3 regions of the Desulfosalsimonas propionicica genome follow, and region 3 is predicted to be linked to each of the others. Evidence: riboswitches for the same ligand, from Rfam matches in the RefSeq annotation. Region 3 holds a riboswitch; each other region holds the start of a gene.
The links. A riboswitch is a leader RNA that binds a small molecule or an ion and turns the genes downstream of it on or off. The one in region 3 is predicted to bind cobalamin.

Region 1 (7,271 bases), on a different contig from region 3:
CTGATGCCTTCCCAATATTGTTTGACTTCTGTGCATGACAGCCTTTTTCCCGCAGCCTTTTCCGCATCGAGATGCCACCGGCCACATCGGGTGCAGGCTATCATTGTCTCGAATCCTTCCAAAAAAGTCGGGCATAACCGAAGCAAGGTGTCCCGGATATGCCCTTTGCGCCGATACCCGTGTTATAATGGACCGCTATAGCCCATAAGAATCCGGGTTGAATCCCTTGACGTTCTTGTACTTGTCCAGGCACATCTGGATGAAATCCCCCTCGCTGTCCGGAAGGCCTTCCAGGTCTTTCATGGCATTTTCCAGTGCCTTTTTTTCGAGTTGGGTCAGCTTCATCTTGGAGTCGCCCAGGATAATCTGGCCCGCCTTGATGGCGCCCGCTCTGCCGCTGGCGTAATTGCTGTCCCCGCGATTGCCGATAATGGCGTTGCCAATCTCCCAGGCGTTATCCGGGGCCAGAATCAAGCTGTGAGAATCACGGTACATATCGGAGTTGACCAGTATCTCTTTCATCTGTTCCTGATAGCCCAACTCAATGGCACTGTTGAACATGGCACAATCGTAGCCCAGGATTTCCGCAAAAACCGACGTGGTGGTGGCGCCGAACATATCATGATATTCCACTGCCTCATTGCTCCAAACGTCGCAAACCGCAGCGATGAGGTTCCCCGCAAGGTCTGAGTGGGCGCAGGCACTGATTTTTCCCTCTGTAGAGATGGGAACGCCGGACATGGCCTTGATGATGGGATCCTCATAAGCGCAATCCTTTGTGGGGCCGGTAGCGCCGCATTCATAGGCGACCAGTGTACGGGAGGCTGAAATGGCACGGGCCAGGGCCGCCATGACATGGGGGACATCCTTGGAAACCATGCCGCCGGCCATAAACATTGCCGTGTTCGCCTCGGAGCAGTTGGTATCTCCACCGGGAATGCAATTGTTGGACTTGGCGATATCTACGATCTGGTCCCACATCCACTCCATATCGATAGCGCCCAGGACACCGATGCCGAAAAGGATGCCGGTAATGTCGTTACGGATGATCGCATGGTCGAATATCTCTTTTCCGCCCATCGACTCGATGGATATGATGTCGGCGTATTTGGACACCTGCTTGAAGGATTCTATAATCTCATGGGTGTAATCGCTTTCCCGCATGTGGTGCATGTCGGGTTTGCGCAAATCGGCCGGGGTGGATCGGTATGCGGCTTTCAGGCCGTACTTGTCGAGACAATCATCCATCTGGCGGGCGGTCTGGGCCGCGATTTCTCCACCCCAGGTTGGATTATGGGTCATCTGAAACACATGTTCGTTTTCAACGATCAGAGTAGGATGGCCGACGATGACCATTCGCTCCAGTGCGTCCCCGTTGGCCCGTTCATATTCCCGAAGGAGTGTTTTCTTGGTTTTTTCGCTTCCGGCCCGGGGGTGCGGAACCACTTCCGGATGGACAAATCCCCCGCCGATATGGATGCCGCGAGAAGTCTTGACCGGATGCTTGGCGGTGCCGAACATCATCTCCGCACCACTGCTGTAAGCCATTTTTTCAATTTTTTTTCTTGCCATGACGATCCCCCTTTTCAATTATGTATTGGATGGCCCTCTTCGACGTTCAAATCCATTGTAAATTGAATGTCCTCAATCTGATAAAAGGCAAAACATGTGCCATGAAATCCTCGATGAGATGGAGACCGGAAAATGCCCGAAAAAACACCTCCGGGACAGAAGCCTTCGGCCGATCAGCCCGCATGCACTGTCACCCCGGGTGACATCCGGGCCCGCAGGTGTCACCTGAGGTAACACGCCTATGCGGAAACGATGCCATATTCCATAAGCCGTATATACAACCGACGTCGCGTCATACCCATCATTCTGGCCGCCGCTGCCTTGTTTCCCGAAGTTTTTTCCAGGGTTTTTACAATGAGGGCCTTTTCCATCTCCCGGAGACGGACCCCGGTTTCAGGTAAATCGTTGATCCATTTCCCCGGGTATTCAGAGTCCCCGGAGGTTTCATCCAGAATTTCTGCTGGCAGATCGGCCAGCGTCACCTGTCCATCGGAGCACAGGACAAAAAGTCGCTCCACAATATTTGCCAGTTCTCTCACGTTTCCAGGATAAGAATACCGAAGCAACGCCTTCTCCGCCGGATCGGAAAGCTGCGGCGGCCGCAGGCTGGTTTTTTCAGCCGTTGTTTTCATAAAGTGATTCAACAACAAGGGAATATCTATTCTTCTATCCCTGAGGGGAGGAACTTGAAAGGGTATGACATTCAAACGGAAAAACAGATCTTCCCGGAACGATCCCGCCTCCACAGCCTCTCTCAGATTCCGACTTGTAGCGGCGATTATGCGAACATCTATTTTATGGGTTTCGTTGCCCCCAACCCGTTCAAATTCCCTTTCCTGTAGAACCCGGAGCAGCTTGACCTGCAAATCACGCTCGATTTCAGACACTTCATCCAGAAAAACAGTGCCGCCCCGGGCGATTTCGAACTTTCCTTTTCGATGCGTATTTGCGGAGGTAAAAGCGCCCCGTTCATGTCCGAAAAGTTCACTTTCCATTAGATTTCCCGGTATAGCTCCGCAATTGATTGCGACAAACGGCTGATTTTTCCGCTGACTGGCGCGATGAACGGCTTGCGCTATCAGCTCTTTTCCGGTGCCGCTTTCTCCCTGAATGAGTATAGTGCTGGGAAAACGACTTACCTTATCAATCATGCGATGGATTTCATTAATGCTGCGGCTGCAGCCAACCATGAATTCCGTCGGCCCATGGGTTGTTTCCGGTGGTTTCGATGCCCTGCTTTTCGCCCCCCCCGGATTCGCCAGCCTCCTTACGATGATAGAGAGAATATCATTGATGTGGTCTTTGAAATTGGAACCCGCAAACTCATAAAAATCGCCTCTCATATGCAAAATCGTTCCCAGGGGACTGGTGATAAGAAGCGGGATGGGACCGCACAGCTGTCTGGCCTGATGGAAAAACCCGCCTGCGCCCATAGTCGATGATTTCAGATCAATGATGCAGACCAGCGGCACGCCATGATATTTCTCCAGAAGTTTCAACCCCTGCTGTTCATCTGAAACCCAGATGGTCCTGTACTTTTCCGGGGAGATCAACCGTGTCAACGGCCGCAGGGCCATATAGGCATCATCCACAATAAGGATGACGGGTTTGCCGCATATATCATTTGCCTGTTTTGCCCGTATATTTATCATGACTTCTCTGTTGTGCACTGTTTCAAAGCAGCGCTTATTTTATCCCGATCCAGGCTTTTGCCGATGACCGAGATTTTGCTGTCTCTGACCTGCCCTGCGGGCTGGGTGGACAACTCTCCCGAAGCGATTTCCATTAACACACCCTTATCACCGATTTGAAAAATCCCTTTCGCCCGCACGATTTCACCCATGCCGGCTGCCTCTTGTTTGAGCATGTGGAAGAATGAATCCAGCGATTCCGGATCAAACGACAGGTTTTCGAAAACATATCCGAAAGATTCATAACCCAGCGCATCCTGATTTTCACTGAAACGCAATTTCCTGCCATTTGCCGGTGATGATGAGCGGTCCTGGTGCGCCAAGTCATGGTCATGGCCGCGTTCCACGTCTATCGATGGTGTTGAACGAAAAACGGTGGAAAGGGCCAATTGGTATTCCGCCCAATCCACCGCCCCGAATGCCGCTGTTAGCACCGTAATGCCGGGATTGATGGCCGATATCGAATTGCGCGTCAACATGGCTTTTCTCTTATCAACCCGATCGTATTTGTTCAGGATAACGATGTTGGCATACTCGATCTGGGACTCAACGAAATGGCGATTGGCTTTGTACAGATCCATAAATCCAGTGGCATCCACGATCAAAATATCGTTGATTTCCTCTATTGCCCCTTCGAATACCTGCAGTTCAATGATGGATCGAATCTGGGAAATCGTCGCCACACCGGTAGGTTCTATGATGGTTCTTTCCGGTTGGATGGTATCTATGATGTCCATCAGTTGAGTTTTGAAATCCGCCTGCAGTGTACAACAGATGCAACCGCTGGGCATCTCCACGACATTGCCTCCCTGCATAGCAAGAAGTTCCCCGTCAAGACCCACTTCGCCGAACTCGTTCACCAGCACCACGGTCTTCTCTTTGACGGCCCAATCATTGAGAATCCTGGTGATGAATGTGGTTTTTCCTGCTCCCAGAAACCCGAAAACGATGTCAACAATCATGCGTTTGACCCACTGATCCGTTATCCATTCCACTTGGACCGCATGGACTGCCAGGATTCACCTGCCAGTGCATCTTCGGCCATTCCCGGAGCCTGGCTGGCTTCCTTGCCCCAGATACCCAGATCATATTCCGACACATATTCCTCGGCAACCGCGCCACCACCACAGATAAAAGGAATTTCCAGGTTCGCCTTTTTCAATTGATGAGCAATTTTGGGAAAGGCCGACATGGTAGTGGTCATGAGTGCGGTGCCGGTAACCATTATCGGTTGATGATCTCGACATGCTGCCACGACCTTATCCACCGGGACATCGGATCCCAGGTCGATAACCTCGAAGCCATTGGCATTGAGCAGTGCATTGACAATCACCTGGCCGATGTCGTGAATATCGCCTTCTGCGGTATGTGTGACCACTTTTGCTTTTCGCTCCATGGATTTTCCCATTTTCTTCTCGCACTCTGCAATGCCGACATTCATGGCATCTGCTGAGAGGATAACCTGGGGCAGAAAATAGCTGCCTTCTTCCCACAACCGGCTGACTTCATTCATGCCGGGGATGAGTGCATCATTGATGACCTCAAGGGGGGATTTGGTTTCCAGGGCCTTCTGGACAACGGGCAGGACTCCCTCCTCATCTCCTTCTACCACGAACTTAGCGATATCCTGGAGAATCGGGTCTTTTGAAACCTCCTTGGCCTGGCCTGTTTTTTCCACATGGAGATCATACCGCCTGAAGATGTTTGAAAAATCGTTCAACACTTTCATCATCTTTCTCCTTGTTTTGTTTTTGTTGTTTTTCTGTGGGGTTTTCCGGGACAACCGCCACAGTCGATCATCTATCTAGTGAGCCTTTGCGACCTCCACCATAGCCTTCAGGTTATCCATGGGGGTGCCAGGTGCCACGGCACATCCCGGGGCCAGAATCTGGACGCCATCTTCTATAAGTTCTTCACAACCTTTCTTCACCGTTTCAGCATCCTTCATGAACAGGGTTGTCGCAGTATCAACCCCTCCCATGAAGATCATATTGGGCCCGCATTTTTGACGGGCCAGCCGGGTGTCGGCCTTGGGTTCGAGGCTCAGAATTGCAGGGGAAGTCTGCCCCATCCATTCAACGATCTTGTCGACATTGCCGCAAATATGGAGTATGGCAGGCACAGAAATGGATTCAATCTGCCTGCGCTGGTACTCCAGTTCGTAGTCCCGATAGGTTTTGGGCGCAATTAATTCGGGGGAGGCGGTCATGTCCTCGATCGAGATAATATCTGCTCCCGCCTCGATCATGGCATTGGCCAGAGCAGTACCGGCTTTTTCACCGATATCCAAAAACGGCACGATCTTTTCAGGTGCCTTGTAGGTAGCTTTCAGCAGTGGCACACTGCCCAGAAGAGAGCCAGCGATGGTTAAAGGGCCAATGATTCCCCCCACAATGGGGACCTCATCGCCTACTTCCCTTTTCAGGATTTCAATAGCTTTGAGCAATTCAGGTATATACCCCCTTGAAAGAAAATCACCGGGAAACTCGGGCGTATCATCGAGTTTATAAGGCGGAGGATGATCAATTCCCGGAATTCCTTCGGAATCCCTGATTTTCCCCGACTTCCGGATGCATCCCAGGGCAACCGCCTCAAATGTCTGACAAAAGGGAACCCGAACGGCATCAAAACCCACCACGGTATATGCGGCCAATGCCTGCTTGGCCATAGCTTCACCCTTTTCGTGTCCTTCGGGCCAGTACGCGCCAACTGCTTCCATCTGGTCATAGGTCACGGTCGAATTGGCTCCGAAACACGGCATTCGATCGGGCTTTTGATGGTTTATAACTGCCATCACACGTTCTTTTGCATTCATCTGGGCCTCCCACAGGTAGAAAATGATTGGTTTTTATAATAGAACGGGTCAGAACTCCTCGCCCGTTCGAAGATAAACAGCCTGACGAATGGACGATCCTGTCCGCTGGCTCAACCGGCGACGCAAAGGTCACGGCAACAGGTTCCAACCGGATTGTGGTGTTGTGAAATTGTCGCAATCAAGCTTTGTACCCCCAGAGACCCTGCATTTGCTAAAGTTCGATTACGGTTCTTCTCTGCTTTAACAAATGGGCGCCTCACCCTCGAAAGCGCGACATTCGGAAAGAAGGTATTCTGGCTCGCAGTCTTATAAAACGGTGGACAGACCGCTTACAGTTGCGGGGCAGCAATGGATTTCCACCATTTTCCCTTCAAAATGCGGGAGGGATGCCATACATGAGTTGGCATCCTTACTCTATTCACATTCAAAATATGTGCCATTAATCTGTTTGTTTTGCCGATCGTAATTTCATCAGGGAAAATTCGGCAGTTACGCAATTGGAAAAGAAGTTTTTTTACAAGGTGAATGCCGGCACCGATGGCGCGACCCAAAGACAAAATGTGTGTTTATATTTGAAAACCCTATTATTTTTATTGGTTATGATAAGGGCATGGATGTCGCACTGTGACATCAGAATACAAACTGATCAATAACGATTACCAGCGAGGATGCATTCTAACCGATCAATCCGGTAGTCCTTTATTTTGCGCCACAACGTTCGGGGATTAAGTTCCATTATTTCTGCCGACCTTGACACGTTGCCGTTGCACTGTTGGAGCACTTTTAAAAGGTAGGCTTTCTCAAACTGCTGTTGGACCATTGCCATGGCCGTTTTAAAAGGAATATCCGTGTCCACCGGGTATAAGGCTTGCTGGCCGGTACTTTTCCGGAAATCATTTGAGAAATCGATACTATCGATTACGGCACCGTCTGTTGTGACAAACGCCCTTTCCAGAATATTGGCCAGTTCCCGAATGTTTCCGGGCCAGTTGTGCTGCATCAATTGTTTCATGGCCCGTGTTGAAACCCGCTGGATGTTTTTATGAAATTTCCGGTTCAGGCAGTGGATAAAGTGATGTACAAGGAGGGGAATATCGTCTATTCTTTCCCGCAGGGGCGGTATTTGAATGGCAACAACATTGAGTCTGTAAAAAAGTTCCATCCGAAAAGAACCGCTTTTGATTTTTCCCATA
Region 2 (7,271 bases), on a different contig from region 3:
GACGGCTGGTGACATAATTGAAATTCAGGGCAAGGCTGAACATGCCGCCGTCATATGCCGCGCCCGCAGAGGAGCTGAATTTGGGGCCGGTCTGGTATTGACTGCCGTCGGGATCTTTGGCAACCGGGTCGCACCATGTACCCGAAGAATAAAAGGAGATCCGGCTGGACCAGTTATCCCGGCCATGAAAGGGGAAAAGATCAACATTCCAGTCAACGCCAAGACTTTCATAGGTGCCGGCGTTAAAGTATTCATACGGGTAGCCGCCGCCTTTATAGGATTCAATCTTGTCCTTGTAATCCATGAAAAACCCGGATAACCGGATCTTGCTCCATGCGTTTGTAAACTTGACCCCTGCGTCGTAAGTCCAGCCCTTTTCCGGGGTCAGCTCCGGGTTGCCTTTCAGCAGCCAGGAATCATAGTACAAATTGTTAAAAGAAGGCGCCCTGAAGGCTTTTGCCGCATTGGCAAACAGATTCACGGATTGATTCAGCCGGAAATTAAGCCCCAGGCTGGGAGTGAATTCATCCTGGTCTTCACCGGCGGCGTCCGCATAAATCAATTGCTCCCGCATGCCCAGATCGATTTTCAGCCGCTGGAAAAAGCGCTTGCTGATAATGGCAAACACGGCAACGTCATTGCGGTAATGATATCCATATCCGGTTTCAAAGTTGGCAGCGCGATGAATATATTCAAAGCCGGTTTTGACTTCAGCAGTCAGGAAATCAAATTTGGCGTCTGTTGATAAACCGGTATTAAAATGCTTGTTTTTACTGATCCCGTCCAGGATTTTGGAAGGCTGGTATTCGTATGTTTTTCTCTCTTCATCCCCGTATTTGTAAAATGCTTTGAATCTCGCGTTTTCGGTCTCATAGCGCAGGTTGGTAAAAATTTCATACTGCTCCTGCTCATTGGTGTCCATTACCTGACCGGTTGTGGCGTCATATGTTTCATAGCCGGAGTCCACGTAACTGGCCAGGCCGTCAAAATATAAATTTTCCGCGATATTGGCGTTTACGCTGGCTGAATACCGGTGAAGCGGTCTGGTATCGCTGTATTCGTTATCCGCAAAGTCATCATTGCGCTTAATTGAATTCATATGCTGATACCCAAACCCCACATTCACCCCTGGCCCGAGGTATTGCAGATGATGGTTGTGATAGCCGTAATCCCCGAATTCCACGGATGCCGTTGTCTGTTTGTGAACGGCATTCTTTTTGGTGATAATATTGATGGCCCCGCTCATGGCATCGGCACCGTACTGAATGGAAGATGCCCCTTTCATAACTTCAACCCGTTCAATGTTTTCAAGCGAAAAATTGGATAATTCATAATTTTTGTTTCCGGAATTTTGAATGGGCATGCCATTGATCAGGACCAACTCGCCGCCTTCAACTCCGCGAATCGACAGCGAACTGCCCATTCCGGCTTTTACACCCATGGGTGAATAACCCTGAAATGAAAACCCGCCGATCCGGCGCAGGGCGTCAATAACGTTGTTGCCGCCGGTGCGCTTTAATTCCGCGGCTGAAAAAGACTGAATAAATTGCGGGCTTTCTTTTTCCGGAGAAGGAAACCGCTCAGATGTGACCACAATATCTTCCATGGCCGTGGCATTGTGAGCGGATCGCGCATGTGCGGAATGTTGCGTGCAGATACATAAAATGGAAAAACAGAGAATCAATAAAAATTTTTTGCCCATGGTGCCTCCTTTACTGTTGTCAATGAAAATGTGCCGCAGCCGGCCTTGTCATGGAGAAACCTGGGCATATGCGTTTTCAATAAAAAAATCCCGGATCGTATACACGATCCGGGATTTCCCTTTTTTATCCGCAGAATCCGCCCGGGGCACAACGTTGCCGGCGCAGTCAAACCCCTTATGGTTATTCAGACAGGTCTTCTGACTTGCGGATCAATCTACTTGCTGCGCCTTCCCATTAATACAAACAGTGGCAGTTCTGCAGCTTTCGTCCCCGTTTACAGCCGCGGGCCGGTCCCTGATTCACACAGGGTTCCCTCCTGACAGGCTCCTGTAAAACAACGCTTCGAAAAGCAGGTTGTACAAGCCGGTGCCAGGCTCACATTGCGAGCATCTGAATAATTGTCTATATTTAAATACAATTGCAATACCCTGTCAAGGGTCATTTTTATAATCGATATGCTGTATTTTTTTACTGAACTTACAAAAACAGACAGTTGCAAACTTCAAAAAACATCTTCCCTGTTTTTTCCCCGGCCCGGATGCCGGGGTTCAATGCCCAGCCGGCGAAGGGTTGCCGGGCGGGGCACTCCGTTTGGGTCATATCCCCGCAGCCGGTAATATTTCTGCAACATGGCCTCCAGGGGAACCGTGCTTTGGTCGGCATCACAGGCGCGCCCCTCTGTGAGCAGCCGCAGCGGCAGGGTATCGTCCTTTCTGGAAATACCTTCCCGGGTGTTCATGTAGCGCTCCAGCACATGGACCCGTTCTCCGGCCTTGTAAAAATCCCGCATGCCCTGGTAGGGCACATAGCGGCTGCCCATAATGGCATGCCACAGCTCCGGATAAAGGCTGACATCCATTAAATTCAGCGCCAGCCGGGAAAGGTTCTGATTGAGCAGCCGGATGACAAACTTAGGTGAAAAACGAATCAGGGGCGGCTCCAGGAATACGGCAAAGGAGGTAAACAAACACACGTGCAGGCAGTTGATGGCGCAAAACACATCTTCCATGAACTTGACCATGTAGGGTTTCCAGCGCACAGCCCGGGGCTCGGCCATTCCCAGAATCACCTCCAGGCCCACCATGTAGGATGACAGGTGGCAGCCGCCCCGGTTGGCCGTGGCATAGGAAAGGCCCTGGCCAACAGAACCCCGGGGATCATAGCCGGGCAGTTCCATGCCCTTGACATGCATGGCAAAATCCTCGCCCCCGTATTTCCGGGCCGCGGCAGCAGAACCCAGGGCCAGATCTTTTCCCAGGCCCCGGCGCAGGGCCATATCCGTTATCATTTCGGTAATTTTGTCAGCAGATCCGAATTTCAGATCTGTTTTCAGCAGTCCCTTTTGACCGGCTTCCATGGCCCAGGCCAGGGTCCCGCCCGTTGAAATGGTATCCATACCGTAATGGCTGCACAACTCATTGAAGTCGGAAACCGTTTCCGGATCAAAAATCTCCAGGTTGGCGCCCAGCAGGGTCATGGTCTCGTATTCGGGCACATGCCGTTTTTCCCCCCGAATGGTGCCCCGGTGGCCGCAGAGAATGGCGCAGGGCTTGCAGGTATCATGCTTTGTGTCAAACCGCTCGGCCATGGCCTCGCCGGAGAGCTTGCGGGCGCGGCCGTGGCTGCCGCCGGTAAAATTGCGCACTGGCAGGATTCCGGCGGCATTGCCGGTATTGAGATTGGCGTTGGTGCCGTAATCCCGGAAAGCGCCGGCTGTGACCCCATTTCTTTGAATATATTTAAAAAACAGCCGATTCGCTTTATCAAAGCGTTTTTTGTCCGCCGGCACAATCTTGTATTCTTTGCCCTTTGCCACGATGCCCTTGAGATTTTTGGCCCCCAGCACCGTTCCCATGCCGCCCCGTCCCAGAAAACGGTGTCCGGACCGGATATTGGCAAACCGGACCCGGTTTTCCCCGGCCGGCCCGATGACCAGGGCACCGGAGCCGTCCTGCAAAATCGCCTTTTCCGCATCCGCCGTGCCCGTTCCCCAAAGTTCATCGGCGGGAACAAACGCTGCCCCACCGGCATCCACCCGCAAATAGACCGGTGATTGGGCCCGGCCGAAAATCACCATGGCATCCCACCCGGAAGTCTTTAACGCCATGCCAAAGGGACCGCCGCAGGAACTGCTGGCCATCAGGCCCGTGAGCGGCGATTTGGTCACGGCTTCAAACCGGCCCGAGCAGGCGGCGCCCGTACCCATAAACACCCCGGTTGCCAGGACAAACAAATTCTCCGGGCCAAGGGGATCAATACCCGCGGCCATCCGGTCGTAAATCAGCTTCAGCGCAATGCCTTTGCCGCCCAGATATTGTTGCCGGTCTACATCACTGATATAAGAGATATCAAACGTCTGACGGGTTAAATCCACTTCCAGTACCCGGTTGCTGGTGCCTGTGATCTCCTGCATGAAAACCTCCCTGCCTGATTGAGCAGCAATGAATATACATTCTGGTCCGCTTATGATAAGAGATTGTTTATTAAATTATAAAAAAAAACAAGCCCAATCAACATTTACTGAGGGTCCGCGACGCTTACCGGTCATCCACCAACGGAGCAGGAGTAAAGAAATGCCCCAGTTTGACTACGCGTTTCTGAGTCATCCCAAAATCATCTCCGGTGCCTGCAGCCTGGAAAACATCCCGGCCGAACTTGCGGCCAACAACGCCTGCAAGCCTCTGATTATCACCGACCGGGCGGCAGTTGCCCAAAAAAGGGACCGGATCCTGATCCGGGCATTTGATGATTCCGACTGCTTGATCGGCGCCGTGTTTAACCGATTGGGGGATTATGCCGGCATCAGCCTGGCATGGCAGGCTGCGGACCTGTTTGTCCACCGGGGCTGCGATGCATTGATCGCCCTGGGAAGTTGCTTGTCCGCGGACCTGGCCCGGGCCGTCAATATCCTGGTTTCTGAAAACACGCCGGATCTTTCGGCTTTTTTCAAGGGCGCGGCCCTGACCAAAAGATTATACCCATTTGTATTGGTGCCTGCCGGGGATTTGCACGGCACCGGCGCCGGAAACACCCTGATCCTGGATCACCAGCGTTTTTGCTCGGAATTTCTTGCCCCGGATGTCATCGTGCTGGACAAACGCATGCTCCGGGGACAGCCGCCGCCTCAAACCGCCCAAAGCGCGGCCATTGCCGCGGACAACGCCTGGAGCGCCTTTACCGGGCCCAGCCCCGGCCCCATCCGGGATGCGTTTGTCCACACCGCCCTCCGGCTTTTAAACCAAAACCTGGACGCCGCCCTGGCAGCGCCGGGCCGGGACAAGCCCTGCCTGGCCATGGCCAACGCAGGTGTAATTGCCGCCATTGCCGCTGCCAACGCCGCACCGGGCATTGTGCGGGTGGTTTCAGAAGAACTGGCCCGGATGACCCGCATCCGGAGGGGTTTATTTACCGGCCTTCTGGCGCCTGCAGCCCTGGAAAAATCCCTGGAGCAAAACGGCCCGCCCAGGCCCGAACTGCTGCTGGCAGTGGCCAGCATGGAAACTTATGCCGCCACACCGGAACAACAGCGGCCCGCCACGGGGGCAGATATGCTCAAGGCCCTGTTTGACAAAATTCAAAATACCCTGGGCCAAAGCCTGGAATCTTTGCAAATCCCTTTTTACCAAATCCGGCAGGCCTGTGAAAACGCAGCATCCAGGCCGGATACCGCAATAAAAGCCTCTGAGGCGCTGGACCTGGCTGGCCGGGCCTGGAAAGGAGCATCCGAATGAACCGTTTTACCCCGTTTTCAACCGCTCCGGCCGACCTTGGCCACTATCCGGAGATCCGCCCGAAAACCAGTTATTTCCGGAAAGCCTACATTGCCGTAATGCTGCTGGTGGTGGGCCGGGGCCTTGAAGCCGCTGCAAGGGTGGATCCGACGGTCCGGCGAATTTTTGAGCAGATGCCAGACGGATTCTGTCTTTGCGTGGGCGTGGGCCCGGCAGGACCGTGGATGATGGCCAAAAAGGACAAAAAAGGCCGCCTCCGGTACCTGGGCTGGCACCCCCGGGCAGCCAAAGCTCATCTGCGCCTGACCATCAAAAACCTGGCCTCAGCCATGCGGTTGTTCACCTTTCAGGAGTCAACGGCCCAGGCCTTTAACTACGACCGGTTCATGGTGGAAGGCAGCCTGCCCCAGGCCCTGGCGTTTATGCGGGCCCTGGACCGTGTGGAAGTCTATCTGCTGCCAAAAATCATTGCCAGGCGGGCTGTCAAACGCTATCCGGGCAACTCGGAACTGCCGGGCTGGAAAAAGCATTTCAACCGCATCCGGATCTATTTGCGCGCCTTTTTTCCGGACCTGATACGGGTGATTTACAAAAACATTTAAAAACCGGGAAAGGAATCGCCATGATCCTGCCGGAATTTTATGATTTCTGCAGCCGTGCCAAAATTGTTTCAGGGCAAAACGCCCTTGAAAAAATACCGGCGCTGCTGGCCGAACTTGACGCCGGCCGGCCGCTGATCATCACGGATCCCGGGGTGGAAAACGCCGGGCTCGTGGATGTGGTCAAACAGGCCATAGCCCGCGGCCTGGAATCCGCACCGGTTTACAGCGATGTTCCGGTGGATTCCGACTACCATGTGGTGGACAAAATCGCCGGCGTGTACAGGGAAAACCAATGCGACGCCATCATTGCCGTGGGCGGCGGCTCGGTGATTGACACGGCCAAGGGTGTGAACATCGTGGTTTCGCTGGGAGGCAAAACCCTGCTGGACTACCAGGGAGCCGGTGCGGTGCGCAACAAACTCAATCCTTTGGTGATTCTGCCCACCACCGCAGGCACGGGATCGGAAATGACCCTGGTGGCCGTGATCGCCGATCCGGAACGCCGGGAGAAAATGCTCTTTGTCTCCTATTTTCTGCTGCCGGACCTGGCCGTGCTCGATGCCCGCCTGACCCGGACCCTGCCGGATTTTATCACAGCGGCAACAGCCATGGACGCCCTGTCCCATGCCTGCGAGGCCTGGTACTGCATGGAAAAAAACCCTTTAAGCGATACCCTGGCGTTTCAGGCCATTGATCTCATCAGCCAAAACCTGCTTTATGTGATCCAAAACCCCGAAGACACCCAGGCCCGCCTGGCCCTGGCCAATGCCTCCACCTTGGCCGGGGCGGCATTTTCCAATTCCATGGTGGGCATGGTGCACAATCTCGGCCATTCCACGGGCGCGGTGTGCCACGTGCCCCACGGAAACTGCATGGCGGCTTTGCTGCCCTATGGCCTGGAATACAACCTGCACCGCAGGGACGAAATCATCGGCCAGCTGCTGCTGCCCCTGGCCGGGCCGGAAACCTATGCCGCAACACCCCGGCACCAACGGGCCGAAAAAACAATCGCGTTGATCCGGCAGCTTAATCAGGACCTGCATGATGCCATTGGCGGGCGCCATCCCCGGTTTCTATCGGAAATCCGGGACCGAGACGGCCGGCGCCTGGTGGAAAAAAACATGCTGCCCAAGATTGCGGAAAAAGCCTTAAGCGACGGGGCCCGGGTGCCCAACCCCGAGGAACTGCTGGCAGAAGATGCGCAGATGGTGCTCGAACACGCCTGGCAAGGCACG
Region 3 (7,271 bases):
TGCATAACTGGGCAGTTTTTCGCCGCCATAGTCAGTCAAATGGTCTGTGTAGGTCAGGTTGAATGCGGCTGAGAAGCCTTCTAAGTCGTGAACCCGTATCCCGCACGCCCCTTTGTATTCGGAAATCTGTTCCAGGTCTTCACCGGTTTCTTCATTTGTATAGTCCAGGAGGTAGACAAAACTGGCATAAGGTTTTATCTGCCAGGTTGACAAATTAAGGAGATGGGCCAGGTTATATGAAAGCTCGCCCTCAAAGCCTGAAACAGTGGCTTCTCCAATGTTGAGATAGGTATACTCTGTGGGACTGATGAAAGTTCCGCTGATCTTGTCTTTATATTCAGTATGGAAATAAGTCAGTGACGCATCAAAATATTTGTAATAGAAATCCAGGCCTGCTTCATAAGTCTGACTTTGCTCCGGTTTTAAATCGGGGTTGCCGGAGTATTGCACTCCATAAGAGAAAATATCATAGGCCAGTTCTCCCGGTGCCGGCATTCTAAATCCTTCGGCATAGTTGATCCTTAACTTGAGATTCTCGACAGGCAGGTAGGCGATCCCGATCTGTGGCGTTGTGTTTTCATCTTCGGATTTTATATTCTGGTCCTTGGCTTTGTATTCATAGTCGTCGTAGCGTAGGCCTGCGGATAAAATAAGCCGTTTGTCCAGGTAATCGGCCTTGCCGAGAAGGAAATAAGAGGGGTTGTCATATTCTCCTTTTTTTGGCGTCGAAGTTGAGGAAAGATCGTAATGGATCCAGTCAACACCCGCAGTCAGGCGATAATTTTTCGGGCTCCAGGTCATTTGGGCCTGCGCACCCTCAGGTTCAGTGGTTGATTTGTAATCAAGCGCGCTTGTGTCGCTGGTGACAACGTAATTGGTGTTTTCGTCCTCTGAGGTAAAATATCTGGCCTTCCATGAAAACAGTTTGTCCCGGGTCGCTCCTTCGTAGATGAAATCGTACGACTCCAGGCTTTTGTCCATATAATCATCAGGATCTTTATAATAGCCCGGCGCCAGTGTTCCGCCATCACCGATGTGGCTGGCGTCATAGTACTGATAGATGAATCCGATTCTGTGATCGGGCAGAAATTCATAGCCCAGGTTCAGACTGAGCTTGTCTTGTTCATCAATACCGGTATTTTCATATTTTTCACCTCCGCCTGTGTCATAGTCGTCCACGCTGCTTTGCGAAAAAGAGCCCGAAAAATCAAAGTCCTTTGTTTTTCCGGAAAATCCGATGCTGCTTTCCTGATAGTTAAAACTGCCCAGTTTTCCCTCTACAAAAGCCGAGGGTTTTTCTTTTCCCCGTTTTGTAATGACATTGATCAGGCCCCCCATGGCCGCCGCCCCATACTGAACAGAGGCCGGACCGTGGATGATTTCCACACGCTCAATATTCTCGGTCATGATTTTGGCCGTATTCCCTGTCCCGGTTCTGCGTCCGTCAACAAGAAGGAGGACCCTGCCGGCCAGATCAATACCATGGACATCTGTTCGTGCCCCCTGAACGCCAACCCCGGAAAGCGCACCGGGGTATTTGATAATCCGGCCCACATTTTCTTCCGCCAAAAGCTCGCCAAGATCCCGGGCGGGAGAGAGCCGGATTTCTTCTTCCGTAATGACCGTTATATTCTTGGTGATTTCTTTTTTCATTTCCTTGACCCTGCCGGCAGTAACCACCATGTCCTCCATTTTTGTGGCAGTTTTTTCTGATTGATCCGCAGCAGCACGGCTTAGTGTCTTCTCTGCATCATCTGTAGGTTCCTGAACGCCCAGGGCGCTGGTTGGCATAAACAGAAAAAAAGTTAAAAAAATACCAAAAACGGTGCATAACATCTTTATTCGTATAACTGTTTTCATCATACTCTCCTTTTTTACCGGATCCATTGATCGTTTAAAACGCAGGAGGAAAATGAAAAAGCCCCGACTTCCGGGGCTTTCTGGTTTCACTTCGCATGGGGCAGGCCATTTGGATATGCCTGGTGAGCCTGCCCTTTTATTGAAAGTGCGACCGATTCCTCGTCAGTCTGTTCCACTTTGGCTGCGGCCGGCAGGTCTTCTGGCTTCTCTGCCGGAGGGCGGCCTTCCCGTTCTTCGGACATAACAGTGGCCTTTTTACTTGCCATCCGGTTCCCGGCCCCTTTTAGCGGGCAGGGCAGAGTGACAGCGGCGGGACCGCTCCCGATTTTCACGGGATTCCCTATTATCGCCGGGCAAATGCTTTGCGCCGGTGACCGGCTGCATTGCTTTTCTTATCAAATTTCTTTTTTAAATCACCTTTCCTTTCATTGCTTGATGCTTTGTTACTTGTTAAGGATCGTTTTTCAACATCCCTGTTTATTTTGCCATTTATCCGCAAAGCCCATGGCCAGTGCGCGGCAGACCAGATCCGTGAATGCGGGATTGCCGTATTCCCCGTGCAGGGGGGCAAGGGCCTCCCGGTAGCCGGCCATCCGGGTGTAGTCCCCGGATACAGCACAGGCCGTCTGGGCGGCATAAGCCCCCATGACCTCGCCCCAGCAGGTTGCCGGGAGAACGCCCCAGGCAAACTTGTCCTTTAAATGGACCATGGCGGCAACAGCGGCCACTGTAACGGGATCTCGCTCGATGACCGTGAAATTGTCCAGCAAAAGCGCCGCCTGGCCGTTTGTTAGATGCCGGCAGATGCTTTCCTGCATGGTTTTTCGCGAGAGGCCGAAGCGCTCCAGGTGTATTTTGGCCGAGCACTGGCCGGCAGGCGTCAGGCTGTTTTGAAGCGCCAGGGTCTTTTTGGTCGCTTTTAGCACTGCGCGGCCGATGAGCTCTCCCAGGGCGGCATGCTTGCCCGCACTGGTCAGGGCAGGATCTCCGGTTTCGCAGGCGGCAACGCCGATCTGATCCGTGCCGGTGCCCGTGGCCAGGCCGTCGGAGTAACGCGAGTTCACGCAAAGCTCCTGCAGAGCGGCGGTTTTGGCCTCAGTGGCCGTGACCAGGGTCCGGGTGAGCGCCCCGGGAGTGAGGGGTTTGTTGATAAAGAGCATGGTGTTGATGGTGCCGGGGCCTTTTGGGTCTGCCGCCTTGTTGATTTTTTCAAATCCTTCGCCGGTTTCGTAAATTGAGGCCGGGTCCCCGGCCCGGCCGGCATTGCTCTCCACCCCGCCGGTGCATATCGCCAAAACGGTCAGCTCATGAAACGATTCGGTTTGAAAAACGGCATTGTGCATGTTGGCGGCGGTGCCAAGCACAGCGCACTCTTCTGCCGGAAGATCCCAGGGGTCGCAGATCATGCGGCGATAACCCTCTGCATCCCGCCAGACTTCGGGGGCCAGCCGATGCATGTGCCCGGCCGGCTCGCAGCTCTGATGGTTTAAGAGAAAGCCCAGATCGTCCCGGAATCCGCCGGCTGCCCGACAGGTGGACAGCACCTGGTGAGGACGTAAAAATCGGGCATAGATCATTTTGTCATTGCGGTGGACCTCCACCCCGTCATAGTAAGTGCCAATGCGCATGGGTCAGTCCTTTGCCTTGTTTACGGTTTTTAGTGCCAGCAGAAAGCAGAACAGCCCGACGGCGGCCAGCACGGCATAGGCCTGCCAGTCCGGCACCCGGCCGAAAGCCACGGCCCGGATGGACTCGGATGCGTGAGTGAGGGGGAGGAAGAACAGGATATGCTGTGCCCAGTCCGGCAGCCGTTCCACCGGGAAGAAGGTGCCGCCCAGAAAGGCCATGGGCGTGATAACGAAACTGGTCAAAAGGCTCTGGTCTGCATGGGATTTCACCAGCATGGCAAGCGCCACGGCAAGCGAGGCAAATACGAAACTGTTTAAGAGAGCGGCCAGCCAGAGCAATGGCCCATAGTGAAGTTTCACGCCAAAGGCCAGGCCCATAAGCAGGATGACGGCAATGGCGATGAGCGCCCGGCTCATGCCGGCCAGCACCTCGCCTGCCACATAGGCGGCGTTTCTGATGGGTGCGGCCTGAAATTCCTCGAATATGCCCCAGTAAAACCGGGCCACGTTGATGTCGGTGGCAATGGCAAAGCTCTGGATCATACTGCTCATGGCCACCAGGCCGGGAATCAAAAACTCCGTGTAGGTGAATCCGTTGAACTTGACCTCCCCGCCCATGGCATAGGAAAATGCCAGCAGGTACAGAAGCGGCGATACCGCCATGCTGGCCACCAGCCGCTTGAAGCGGCGTTTGACGATGATCATCTCTCGCAAATAAACCGCGATAAATCCCTGTATCATTGCACCTTCTTTCCGGTTTGCGCCAGGTAGGCATCCTCCAGGTTGACCCGGCGCAGCGTAAAGCCCGTGTCACGGCCGGCCATAGCATCTCTTGCCGCTTCCCGGTCCGGGTAGTACCAGGTCTTCATGCCGCTATCCGCTAATTGGTCTACGGCCCAGCCCCCGAGTTCGGCGATGAGCCGGTCCGGGCGGTCTAAAGCCACGATTCGGCCTTCATCCAGAAACGCCACCCGGTCGGCCAGAAACTCGGCTTCCTCGATGTAGTGGGTGGTCAGAAAAATCGTGGTTCCATCCTGCTGGATTTTTTTGATCAGCCCCCATATGCGTCGCCGGATATCCGCGTCAAGGCCCACTGTTGGCTCGTCCAGAAAAAGGATGCGCGGATGGTGCAGAAGCGCCCGGGCGATCAGCACCCGCCGCTTGAGCCCGCCGGAGAGTTGCTTGACCAGGCTGTCGGACCGATCCGAGAGCTCCACGTAGTCCAGAAGCCCGGCAATGCGTTGTTTACGTTTTGTGGCCGGCATGGCGAACAGGCGGCCGTGGATGTCCAGGTTTTCGCGCACGGTAAGTTCCCCGTCCAGGTTGATCTGCTGGGGCACCAGGCCGCACTGGCGTTTGGCCGCCCGGGACCGGGTCCGGATGTCGTGGGCATTCAAAAGCGCTGTCCCCCCGGTCAGCTGGGTCAGTCCGGTAAGGATGCGGATCGTGGTGGTTTTTCCGGCCCCGTTGGGTCCCAGGTAGGCAAACAGCTCGCCTTCCGGCACGACAAGGTCAATGCCGGCCAGGGCCCGGGTCTTGCCGTAGGTTTTCTGCAGGTTTTCAATTTGTATCACTGGATTTCTCCTTATCCCGTCTGCAGCGCTTTTTCTCTGATCGCCGCCACGTTGTCCGCGATATCCATCAGGGGCTGGCGCCGCACCCGGTGGGGCAGGGCCAGCTCCGCCGCGGTCCGGATGTCGCCGGAGCTCACTTCGGTCCGCCCCTCATAGGCGGCAAGTGTTTTGGCTGCCTTGAGAATAATGATGTCGCCGCGGTGGCCGTCCACGCCCACGTCCAGGCAGTATTGGGCAATTTCGTAGAGCATGGGCTTTTCCACTGTCACCCGGGGATAGAGCCGGCTGGCCTTCTGGATCCGTTCTGCCAGATCCCTGGACTCGGCCTGCCACTGGTGCACAAAGCCTTCCGGGTCCTCGTCAAATGCTCCCCGGCGCTCCATCACGGCCACGCGTTCATCAGCCGAGTGAATGCCCTCGATATTGACGCACAGGCCGAAGCGGTCCAGGAGTTGGGGGCGGAGCTCGCCCTCCTCGGGGTTCATGGTGCCCACCAGGGTGAAACGTGCCGGATGGGAAAAGGATACGCCCTCGCGCTCGATGCTATTGACGCCCATGGCTGCTGAATCCAGGAGCACATCCACCACGTGGTCATCCAGGAGATTGACCTCGTCCACATAGAGAATGCCCCGGTGGGCGGCGGCCAAAAGGCCCGGCTCCACCCGCTTTTCCCCTTTTTTGAGCGCATGCTCCAGATCCAGGGTCCCCACCACCCGGTCCTCGGTGGCGCCCACGGGCAGCTCCACCACCCGGACTTTGCGCTTCATTGTCCGGGGAAGCTCTGGTTCATTCTCCGCCGGCTGGCCCAGGCTGCGGGCAATTTCCAGGTACATATCCGTTTCTTCGGCCGGATCGAGTTGGAAATCGTCGTCTTCAAAGACTTCGATTTCCGGCAGGATTTCCGCCAGGGCCCGAACAGCCGTGGATTTGGCTGTTCCCTTCTCACCGCGGATGAGAATGCCGGAAAGGCCGGGATTGATGATATTTAAAATGAGCGCCAGTTTCATCTTCTCCTGGCCCACAATGGCTGTAAACGGGTAAACCGGGGTGGTTTTCATCGGTTCTGTCCTTTCATGATATCAATTAGGGTTTGGGCTTTTAAGTCGTCGATTTTGAAATACCGGGCATCCAGGGCGGCGGCCAGCCGTCCGGCCAGGTCAAAGGTGACCAGCCCCGGGGCTTCCGTGTCCACCACAATATACTGGATCCGCTCATCGCTGCTCATGGCTTCGGCCAGGTGCAGGGCCTCGTCCACCGGTTTTTGATCCCCCATGGCCACGTTGCTTTTGCCGTCGGTGATCAGGATCACGATGGGCCGGGCCGAGGGGTCTTTGTGCAGGATGTTGCGCACCTGTTCAAAGGATTTGGCCAGGCCGGCAGAAAGCGGGGTGCGCCCGCCCACCGGCATCTCTTCGAGCAGTTTGCCGGCCAGATCCACAGAGGCCGAGGGCGGCAGATTGACAAAAGCCCCGTTTCTTCGAAATGAGATCATACCCACCCGGTCCCTTTTCTGGTAGGCATCCAGCAGAAGCGACATGACAGCGCCTTTGGATGCCGCCATGCGGCCCCGGGCGCCCATGGACCCGCTTGCATCCACTGCAAAGAGAAGAAAGTTGCCGGTGCGTTTCTCACGAATTTTACCGCGCACATCCTCTTTGCTCAGGTTAACGCAGAGCCCGTTTGCCGGGCCGCGCTGTTTTTGATACGGGGCCGCGGCCCGCAGGGTGGCATCCAGGGCGATGTCGCCATGCCGGGGCGTGAGGCAGCTTTTGACGTAGCGGCCCTGTTTCCGGGAGACCCGGGTGCGGGAGCGTCGCCCGGAGCCGCGCCGGAAGACACGGTCTTTGGCCGAAGTGATGGGTTTGACGCGAAAGGTGTCTCCGATCTGGAACAACTGCTCGCTGTTCTCGTCCTTCGGCCGGGGCGCTGCCTGCTCGACCGGTTCTTCGGATTCATCCGCCGGTTCAGTGTCCTGGTCTTCTTTCCGGCTTTCGCCGGCCTCTTGTTCCTGTTGGGCTGCTGACTCAGTGTTTTCAGGGTTTTCGCGCGCCCCGGCCGGCTGCTGGTTCTCTTCCTGCTGCTCTGCTTCCTCCTGCTCTTCTTCCTGTTCTTTTTCTGCCGGCCGGGGCGGCGGTGGGGGCGGCTGGGCCTCGCGCCGGCGATGCATAAGGACCATGGGGGCGATTTCGCTGATATGGGCCGTCGTGAC

Region 1: linked by a shared signal. The riboswitch ahead of HNR65_RS03480 (MtaA/CmuA family methyltransferase) and the one ahead of HNR65_RS12065 (TonB-dependent receptor plug domain-containing protein) in region 3 are both predicted to bind cobalamin.
Region 2: linked by a shared signal. The riboswitch ahead of HNR65_RS03465 (TonB-dependent receptor) and the one ahead of HNR65_RS12065 (TonB-dependent receptor plug domain-containing protein) in region 3 are both predicted to bind cobalamin.

What each region holds. Positions count from the first base shown of each region.
Region 1 covers NZ_JACDUS010000002.1:1,162-8,432, reverse strand. The annotation lists gene HNR65_RS03500 (methyltransferase MtaB domain-containing protein) at 196-1,572, opposite strand; gene HNR65_RS18110 (hypothetical protein) at 1,667-1,801, shown strand; gene HNR65_RS03495 (sigma-54 interaction domain-containing protein) at 1,812-2,915, opposite strand; gene HNR65_RS03490 (CobW family GTP-binding protein) at 3,221-4,225, opposite strand; gene HNR65_RS03485 (cobalamin B12-binding domain-containing protein) at 4,246-4,995, opposite strand; gene HNR65_RS03480 (MtaA/CmuA family methyltransferase) at 5,068-6,078, opposite strand; cobalamin riboswitch at 6,345-6,501, opposite strand; gene HNR65_RS03475 (sigma-54-dependent transcriptional regulator) at 6,725-7,271, opposite strand, start outside.
Region 2 covers NZ_JACDUS010000001.1:812,573-819,843, reverse strand. The annotation lists gene HNR65_RS03465 (TonB-dependent receptor) at 1-1,702, opposite strand, end outside; cobalamin riboswitch at 1,874-2,049, opposite strand; gene HNR65_RS03460 (aldehyde ferredoxin oxidoreductase family protein) at 2,206-4,116, opposite strand; gene HNR65_RS03455 (iron-containing alcohol dehydrogenase) at 4,277-5,434, shown strand; gene HNR65_RS03450 (hypothetical protein) at 5,431-6,036, shown strand; gene HNR65_RS03445 (iron-containing alcohol dehydrogenase) at 6,057-7,271, shown strand, end outside.
Region 3 covers NZ_JACDUS010000007.1:31,773-39,043, forward strand. The annotation lists gene HNR65_RS12065 (TonB-dependent receptor plug domain-containing protein) at 1-1,653, opposite strand, end outside; cobalamin riboswitch at 2,033-2,254, opposite strand; gene HNR65_RS12070 (adenosylcobinamide amidohydrolase) at 2,325-3,488, opposite strand; gene HNR65_RS12075 (ABC transporter permease) at 3,492-4,229, opposite strand; gene HNR65_RS12080 (ABC transporter ATP-binding protein) at 4,226-5,062, opposite strand; gene HNR65_RS12085 (magnesium chelatase ATPase subunit I) at 5,074-6,120, opposite strand; gene HNR65_RS12090 (putative cobaltochelatase) at 6,117-7,271, opposite strand, start outside.